4 regions of the Halomonas sp. MMH1-48 genome follow, and region 2 is predicted to be linked to each of the others. Evidence: predicted binding sites of a transcription regulator. Region 2 holds the regulator's gene; each other region holds the start of a gene.

What was found. The regulator sigma-54, encoded in region 2, starts transcription at its own class of promoters, with help from an activator protein. The targets are predictions, from matches to a motif close to TGGCACNNNNNTTGCTNT.
Region 1: a site for sigma-54 is predicted at 782-799, ahead of MHM37_RS07035 (CmpA/NrtA family ABC transporter substrate-binding protein). Genes of this name have one in related genera too.
Region 3: a site for sigma-54 is predicted at 897-914, ahead of MHM37_RS09930 (sugar phosphorylase). Genes of this name have one in related genera too.
Region 4: a site for sigma-54 is predicted at 1,134-1,151, ahead of MHM37_RS09895 (HAD-IIB family hydrolase). Genes of this name have one in related genera too.

The regions. Positions count from the first base shown of each region.
Region 1 covers NZ_JAKRFL010000005.1:121,170-123,369, forward strand. The annotation lists gene MHM37_RS07030 (sigma 54-interacting transcriptional regulator) at 1-589, opposite strand, end outside; gene MHM37_RS07035 (CmpA/NrtA family ABC transporter substrate-binding protein) at 883-2,200, shown strand, end outside.
Region 2 covers NZ_JAKRFL010000001.1:413,875-416,074, forward strand. The annotation lists gene lptB (LPS export ABC transporter ATP-binding protein) at 1-440, shown strand, start outside; gene MHM37_RS01990 (RNA polymerase factor sigma-54) at 546-1,961, shown strand; gene raiA (ribosome-associated translation inhibitor RaiA) at 2,059-2,200, shown strand, end outside.
Region 3 covers NZ_JAKRFL010000009.1:25,413-27,612, reverse strand. The annotation lists gene ribD (bifunctional diaminohydroxyphosphoribosylaminopyrimidine deaminase/5-amino-6-(5-phosphoribosylamino)uracil reductase RibD) at 1-193, opposite strand, end outside; gene nrdR (transcriptional regulator NrdR) at 193-690, opposite strand; gene MHM37_RS09930 (sugar phosphorylase) at 948-2,200, shown strand, end outside.
Region 4 covers NZ_JAKRFL010000009.1:16,981-19,180, reverse strand. The annotation lists gene MHM37_RS09900 (glycosyl transferase) at 1-103, opposite strand, end outside; gene MHM37_RS09895 (HAD-IIB family hydrolase) at 123-1,037, opposite strand; gene MHM37_RS09890 (OmpA family protein) at 1,512-2,200, opposite strand, start outside.

The sequences.
Region 1 (2,200 bases), on a different contig from region 2:
GGCCCACCATATCCTCCGTACTCCAGCCAAGAATGCGCTCGGCGGCCGGATTGACGAAGGTGGTTTTGCCATCGGCATCCAGGCCGTAAATGCCCTCCCCGGCCGCGCTGAGAATCAGCTGATTCTGCTTTTCGATACGCTCGAACACCTGCTCGACCCGCTGCCAGCCCACCTCCCCTTGCCGGTGCTGTCGGCTAAGCTCGGCCTTGGCACGACGCTGTTCGGCCTTGTTGCGATCGATCAACGTCAACAATAGCTGCGATTCGCTCTGCAAGCGTTGGCCATAGACTTCGACACGACGAGGTTGGCGGGCGCTATCCAGCAGCACTAAATCATCCGACCACCCTTGCCCGGTCGTTAGTACCTCGTCGGTAAAGCTGACCCATAGCGGCAGTGAGGCGCTCAAGCGGTGACTGAAGGGGGTGGTGAGGGTTTGATCACGCGCTAGGAGCAGCAAGTGGCAGGCGGCAGGGTTGGCATCGATCAGGGAATCGCTAAGCGGATCGACGATGATCATGGCCAGCGGCGTATGGCTGGCCATATGCGTTAAGGGCGTTTCGATGATCGAGGAGTGGGAAGTGCCACGCATCACAGGCTCCTTGGCAGCCAGCTGGACGACTCTCTTTCCATACAAACAGCGGGCCAATCACGAATTTTCGTTATTTAAACAACGAAATATCGTCATTGACGAAAAATCGTGACGAATTCGTTGACTCAGCGACTGCCTTCTCACACCAGTAACCCTATGACTCATGGACAAAAACATCAGAAAAACTCGTTTTGGCATATAAGTCGCTATCTATGGACATAGCGCCGCAGGGAATCGTTACGCACCAAGACGGCGCAGCTTAAACCCCTTTTGCTCCTGTGAGGTGAACGTCCATGAAAGAGAACAACGACCCCAGCAGTCTTGGCAACCCGTTCGATCATCGCCAATCACTGATTCACGGACGGCAGTGCGATTGCCATCAGTGCTCCCCCTCCCAACCCAACAGCGCTAGGTCCCCGCATCAGACAAACGCAGTGGCACCATCGTTAACGCCAAGCAGCGCCGATGACGTTATGGATCGAGTGGTCGAAAGCGCCTTAGTACGCGGCATGTTTGGCCATAGCGACATGCACCGCCGTCAGTTCATGAAGCTGGTGGGTGGCGGCACGGCCGCCGCGGCGTTAGCGACCCTATTTCCCATAGATTCGATCAAAGCCGCCGTCAAAGAGAGTTTAGGTCCGCTCGAGAAAACCCAGCTTAATGTGGGCTTCGTTCCCATTACCTGCGCTACCCCCATCATCATGGCCCACCCCATGGGTTTTTATGAGCGCTACGGCCTGGATGTCTCGGTCATCAAAACCGCGGGGTGGGCAGTGGCGCGGGATAAATCTCTCAACCGCGAATACGATGCCGCACACATGCTGACACCCATGCCATTGGCCATGACCCTCGGTGCGGGTTCTACACCCGAGCCATTCATCATGCCAGCGGTAGAAAACATCAACGGCCAGGCCATCGTGCTACATAACGACCACCTGGATAAGCGCGATCCGCAGCAGTGGAAAGGCTTTACCTTTGGCGTACCGTTCGAGTACTCCATGCACAACTTCCTACTGCGCTACTACGTGGCCGAGCACGGCTTGGATCCGGATCAAGATATTCAAATTCGCGTGATTCCGCCGCCCGAGATGGTCGCCAACCTGCGGGCAGGCAACATCGACGGCTTCTTATCCCCCGACCCCTTCAACCAACGCGCGGTATTCGAACGCATCGGCTTCATTCATCTGCTGACCAAAGAGATTTGGGACGGACACCCCTGCTGCGCCTTTGCCACCAGCGCCCGCTTTGCCCGCGAGAACCCGAACACCTACGGTGCTTTGCTTCGTGCGATTATCGACGCGACCCAGTACTCCTCCGACCCTGCCAACCGCTCAGAGATTGCCGAAGCCATTGCTCCGACGAACTACCTGAACCAGCCGGTCACGGTCATAGAGCAAGTACTCACCGGGCGCTTTGCCGACGGTTTGGGCGGCGTACAGAACGTGCCCGACCGCATCGATTTCGACCCCTTCCCCTGGCACTCCATGGCGGTCTGGATCCTGACGCAGATGAAGCGCTGGGGCTATATCGAAGGCGACGTGGATTATCAGCAGATCGCTCGGGACGTGTATCTGGCTACCGATGCGCAGACCGTGATGCGCGAGCTGGGCT
Region 2 (2,200 bases):
CCGATAACATCATGGCCATCCTCGAGACGCGCAAAACGCTCGATCGCAGTGCCAGAGAAGCTCGCCTGGAGTCACTGCTCGAAGATTTTCATATCACCCATATTCGTGACAACCTAGGCATGAGCCTCTCAGGAGGCGAGCGCCGTCGAGTAGAGATCGCGCGGTCGCTGGCCACCGAGCCCGCGTTCATTCTACTCGACGAACCCTTTGCCGGGGTCGACCCTATTTCGGTCGGCGAAATCAAAACCATTATCCGTGCACTCAAAAAACGCCACATCGGCGTCTTGATCACCGACCACAACGTGCGTGAAACCCTGGATATTTGCGATATCGCCTACATCGTTGGCGATGGCCACATCATCGCCAGTGGGAACGCCCAGGAGATTCTCAATAACCAAAAGGTTCGCGACGTCTATCTGGGCGCTGATTTCCGGCTCTAAACCGAGGCCTGACCAAACTTTTCTTTTAGTGGCATGCTTATTGCACTTGCACGTAGCCATAACTCGCTCTAGGGTGGAGCTTTCTGATTAACGAGTGGTTCTCAGATGGTCATGAAAGCTTCTCTCCAATTGCGTATCGGCACACAGCTGACCATGACACCCCAGCTGCAACAGGCCATTGCCCTGCTGCAGCTCTCTACGCTGGACCTCCGTCAAGAAATTCAGCAAGCGCTTGACGCCAACCCTATGCTCGAGCAAGAGGACGAGTTTGGAGAGCAGGCAGTCAGCGAGCCGCAAGAGGCCGAGTGGTCTGACAGCATTCCCAACGAACTCTCCGTCGACAGCGACTGGTCGGACACCTACCAAGACATGGGCAGTCTGAGCGGTGGTAGCGAAGGACCCGACTTCGAGCGCCAAGCCGCTGGCCAAAGCCTTCATGGCCATTTGCTGTGGCAACTGGCCATGACCGATGTCAGCTCACGGGAATATGCAATTGCGGAGAGCCTGATCGATGCGCTGGACGCCAATGGTTATCTTACCCAGCCGCTCAACGACATTCGTGAAGGGCTCAAAGCACAAGGTCATGACGGCTTGAGCCAACGGGAAGTGGAAAATACCCTACTGCGCTTGCAGCAGTTCGAGCCGACCGGCGTATTCGCTCGCGACCTGCGCGAATGTCTGATGCTTCAACTTGCTGCGTTGCCGGAAGACACCCCGCTATTGATGCCAGCCAAACGGCTGGTACGACAGTTTTTGGAGGCGCTAGGCAAAGACGATATGCGCCTCCTCAAGCGCCGTTTGAGCCTGGACGATGAGCAGTTGGATGACGTCATTCGATTAATTCGCAGCCTCGACCCCCGACCCGGCAGCGCCTACGGCGTGACCGACGATAGCTACATCACTCCCGATCTGGTCGTGCGCCATGACAACGAAGGCTGGCATTTAGAGCTCAACCCGGACGCTCTTCCACGGCTACGCATCCAACCCGACTACGCCAGCTTGATCAAACGCGCCGACAAGAGCCAGGACAACCAGTTCTTGAAAGAGCACCTTCAAGAAGCGCGCTGGCTGATCAAAAGCCTCTCTAGCCGCAATGACACCTTGCTGCGCGTGGGGCGTGAAATCATCGCTCGCCAAATTGGCTTTCTAGAGCACGGCGAAGAGGCCATGAAGCCGCTGATCTTGGCCGACATCGCCGAAGCCGTAGAGATGCATGAGTCGACCATTTCCCGCGTGACGACACAGAAGTTCATTCATACACCGCGTGGCGTGTTCGAGTTGAAATACTTTTTCTCCAGTCAAGTCAGTGGCCAAGACGGCGGCGACAGCCACTCGAGCACGGCCATTCGCGCACGTATCAAAAAGCTCATTCAAGAGGAGCCCTCAGGCAAACCGCTCTCCGATAGTCGCTTGGTGACGCTTCTCGAAGAGGGCGGAATAAGCGTGGCACGACGTACCGTCGCGAAATATCGCGAGTCGATGGGCATTCCCTCTTCGAGCGAGCGCCGCCGTTTACGCTAGTTAAACGCTTGGTCGTGACAAACTCACCGCAAGGGCTTTGCAATAGCGTAAAAAGGGTTACAATCGAAGTACAGCCCGATGGATAAGGAGCACGTCAATGCAAGTAAACATCACTGGTCATCACGTTGAACTGACTGACGCCTTGCGTGACTACGTTAACGAAAAGCTGGAACGCGTCGAACGACACTACGACAATATCACCACGGTACAAGTGACCTTATCTGTCGAAAAGGAGCGCC
Region 3 (2,200 bases), on a different contig from region 2:
CATGGATTTCGGCATGGGGTTCCCCAGCCCGCACGTGATACCCCTCCCCCACGATGCGAGCATCTCCATCGCTATCGAAGCGCACGATCACGCACCCCACTCTTGGGTTAGGGTCGGTGGTGTAAAGCCCCCGCTTGGCCAGCTGAATCGCGCGGGCCATGTAGCGATGATCGGCAGTGGAGAACTCACCCATCATGACGCTCCGTTCGGTGATCCCTGCCCGGCCGGCTCATCGGAGGGCTCTTGGGAGAGCCGATCGATTTCAGCACGAAACTCATCCAGGTCCTGAAACTTGCGGTATACAGAGGCAAAACGAATGTAGGCCACTTGGTCGAGGCTACGTAACGCTTTCATCACCGCCTCGCCCACCTCCCGGGCGTTCACCTCACGGTCACCACGTGCGCGCAACGTTTGACGAATGCGCTCTACCGAGGCTTCGATCGCTTCGGCACTGACCGGGCGTTTTTCCAGTGCGCGGAGCATCCCCGCACGTAGCTTTGCTTCATCGAAACTCTCGCGAGAACCGTCGGACTTCACCACCCTCGGCATGATCAACTCAGCGGTCTCGTACGTCGTAAAACGCTCATGGCAGCTGGCGCACTGGCGGCGTCGGCGCACCTGGTCACCCTCTGCCACCAGCCTGGAATCCGTCACTCTCGTATCGTTTGCACCACAAAAAGGGCAATGCATGGCAGTCAACCTATTATCAGTACGCACTAAAACCAGTACGTGCAGCGTGTCAGCCTGAACGAAGGGACGCAGCGTCACGGTGCGTGCTCTACGAGCCCTTCGCTATTTTGTAAACTGTTTTATCGCCAGCTGTCGGCGGTAGCCGACCCGCCGAGCTATCGTATGGCGGTGTTATACAGCCCCTATCTCAACGTATTGTAACGATTTGGCACACAAGCTGCAGCGTTTGTCGAAGGATGATTGAAAGGACGCCCGTTATGACCGCTTTCGAAAAGACCGTTCACCACTACCTCACCCAGCTATACGGCCCGCGCGCAGGGGAAGTGCAGCGGCGAATAGGTCAACACGTCGCGCATTTTCGCGGGGGAGCAAACGCTGCACCGACCGTTAACGGTCAATCTGTCGATGCACCAATGTGGAGCGAAAAGGATCAGTGGGTCATCTGTTACGGCGACTCGATCGTCGATGAAGGAACGCCACCGCTAGCCGTGCTGGATACGTTTTTGCAACGTTATCTGGGAGACACCGTCAGTGGGGTTCACGTGCTGCCCTTTTTCCCTTGGAGCAGCGACGACGGCTTTTCGGTGATTCATTATCGTGAGGTCAATAGTGAGCTGGGCGCGTGGTCGGACGTCCAAACCCTAGCCAGCCACTACGACTTGATGGCTGACTTGGTACTCAACCATGTCTCCCGAGAGTCGCTCTGGTTCGTCGACTATCTCACCGGTAGCCTACCCGGGCGCGACTATTTCATAGAGGTGGAGCCAGACACGGACGTTTCCCAGGTCACCCGCCCGCGCAGCAGCCCGTTATTGGTGCCGATCTCGACGCGTCGCGGCACCCGCCACGTATGGGCTACCTTTTCGGAAGATCAAATCGATCTCAACTTCGAAAACCCGGACGTGCTGCTCGAGTTCGTGGGCATTTTGCTGTTCTACCTGCAGCAAGGCGTACGCATCATTCGCCTGGATGCAGTGGCCTTTCTATGGAAACGGCTCGGCACCCCGTGCATCCATCTGCCAGAGACCCATACCGTCGTGCGCTTACTGCGCGCTATCGTGGATGAGGTGGCGCCCGGCACGCTGTTAATTACCGAAACCAACGTGCCACACGCCGAAAACATTAGCTACTTCGGCTTGGAGCGGTTGACGCAGGGCACTCCCGACGAAGCCCACATGGTGTATCAGTTCGCCCTGCCCCCGCTTTTACTGCATACCCTGACCCGCGGGGAAGCGACGACGCTACAAACGTGGTTGAACAGCCTCCCGGTATTGCCGCCGCAGTGTACCTACTTGAACTTTACCGCCAGCCACGACGGTATAGGTGTACGGCCTCTTGAAGGCCTGCTACCCGACCACGAGCGTGACGCGCTGCTGGAATTGATGCACCGCTTTGGTGGGTTTGTCAGCATGCGCAGCAATCCTAACGGCAGCGACACGCCCTACGAGATCAATATCACATGGTTCGAGGCGATGCGCGGCACCCGCCGTGGCCCGGACCCGTGGCAAAT
Region 4 (2,200 bases), on a different contig from region 2:
GACGGTTGGCGAACTGGCTTAGCTCTTGCTCGAGCGCCTCGACCGGGCGACGGGTAAGATTATGAAAATCGGTGATGACGCCGTTTTGATGGAAGTCACTCATACGCGAACCTCTTGATGGGTTAGGCCGTGACGGCTAGCAGTACTGGGGCCGCCGCTAGTCGGCGGTCGTCTCGCCCCCACCAGTAGGCCACCCCCTCGGCCCAGCCGGCGGGTCCGGCCGCTCGAGTGCGATACAGCGCTTCATTCGACGGGGTGACGGCCAGTTCGTGGCACCCTTTGATGACCACGGCCTGATCGACCGCCTCGAGCATGGATATATCGTTGGGGCCATCGCCCAGGCCTAGAGATAGCGGCGGACGGCCGCGCAGCGCAGTAAAGCGCTTGATGAGCCAATCGACGGCGCTGCCTTTATCCGAAGCGTTGCCCATTACATGCCAAAAACGCCCACCTTGAGTCAGCATCAGGCCGTCGCCCTCTAGCGCTAAGCGGAAATTTTTTAGGGCAGTGTCGTCGTCTTGCCAGATGAGCGGCTCGCTGCCTTCGCGCTGTCGGGCAGCTCTCGCGCGCGTCTCATCCAATCCCGTCAGCGACATGACCTCAGTGATATCGAGCTCGCTCATTCGAGTGAAACGCACGCCCAGCCGCGTGCGCCACACGTTCAGTCGCGCGCGGATGAACCCAACGTCCACGCCGGTGTGCTTGACGACCACCCCATCTCGACCGCTACCAGGGCGATCCAGCCGCGCATGGCACCAGCCTGGGGGCAAGCCAATCACTGCGCCGTTTTCCGCTACGAATGGCGTTGCGGTCAGGCCCAGCGACTCACGCAACGTCACTAGTTCGGCACGGGTTTTGCTGGTCACCGGAATCACCGGCACGCCCAGCTGTTTCAGGCGTGCGAGCCAAGGTGCTGCAGGCGAAAAATCGTAGCTATGATGATCGAGCAGCGACCCGTCGAGATCGGTCACCACCAAACGTGGTGTCAGCGCCGGATCAGGGCTTCCAAGAGGCTGGAGAGGAAGACTCGCCAACATGGGAGGAGTCTGTGTCGTGCGGGAGTGTTCGTTCATGGCGCCACCTTATCGCAATCTGAAAAGCCGTTACTCAGGCGTCGTTCTCAGATAAGCAATAAAGCAGAATGTGTGCCAACACTATTTATATAAAATAAATCAAAAACTTAAAAAAGAATCGGCATGACCGATTACGAGAGCACCAAAATAGAGCACCTAAAATGCACTAACATAGTGCGGTTTAGGGCGTCATAAACAACCCCAGTCGTGAAATATCTAGTCGTGAAATACCTGTAAAAAAGTTGCACAAGGCCTTGGCAAACGCTCGCAAATAGCTATACTCGAATTGTACCCACTGACAACCTTGTACACCCCCTCACCTGATGTCAGTGGGCTGCAGTGAGCCAAGCCCTTTCATGCCCGCCTCCCCCGGCGGGCTTTTTTTTCAGCTCACTCCTCCCACACGCTCATTTAGTACATCCCCCTTCGACGAAAACATCACTCTACGTGAATCACGACTTCGACACGGCGATTACGCGCCCTACCCTCTGCGGTGCTGTTGTCTTCGAGCGGCTGCGTCGCGGCTAACCCCACGGCTCGCAAGCGCTCTGCAGCAACGCCAGCCGCTTCCAAGGCTTCGACGATGGCGATGGCACGGGCGCTGGAGAGTGCCCAATTGGACGAAAATTCCGGGGTGTTGATAGTTTGGCTATCGGAGTGGCCTTCGACCCACACCTCCCCCTCGTAACGCTGGATCGTTTCCAACAGACTACCCACCAGCGAGGCACCTCCCTGGGTCAGTTCGGCGGTTGCCGAAGGGAACAGCAGCCTATCTTGCACCCTCAGACTAATTCCCTCTGCCACACGCGAGACTTCGACACCCTCCAGGTTGGGTAAGTAAGGCGAGGTATCGACCCGTTCAGCGAGGTTGTCCATCAGCGCAAGCGCGCCACTGATTGCCTCATCGCTCACCTCGCGGACGTTCACCGGCGGCCGGTCCGTGAGCAGCACCATATAATCGGCCAAAGGCAGTGCCTCCGACGGTGCTTCTACCTGGACCAGTGGCGTGGGCAACCGGGGAAGCGGCTGTGACAAAGAGGGAGACGGCCGCCTGGCCTGGCGACTGTCCGTCAGCGATGCGACCAGGTTCCACTCTGAACTGGGCTCTGCATCGGCATCAGCGGGAA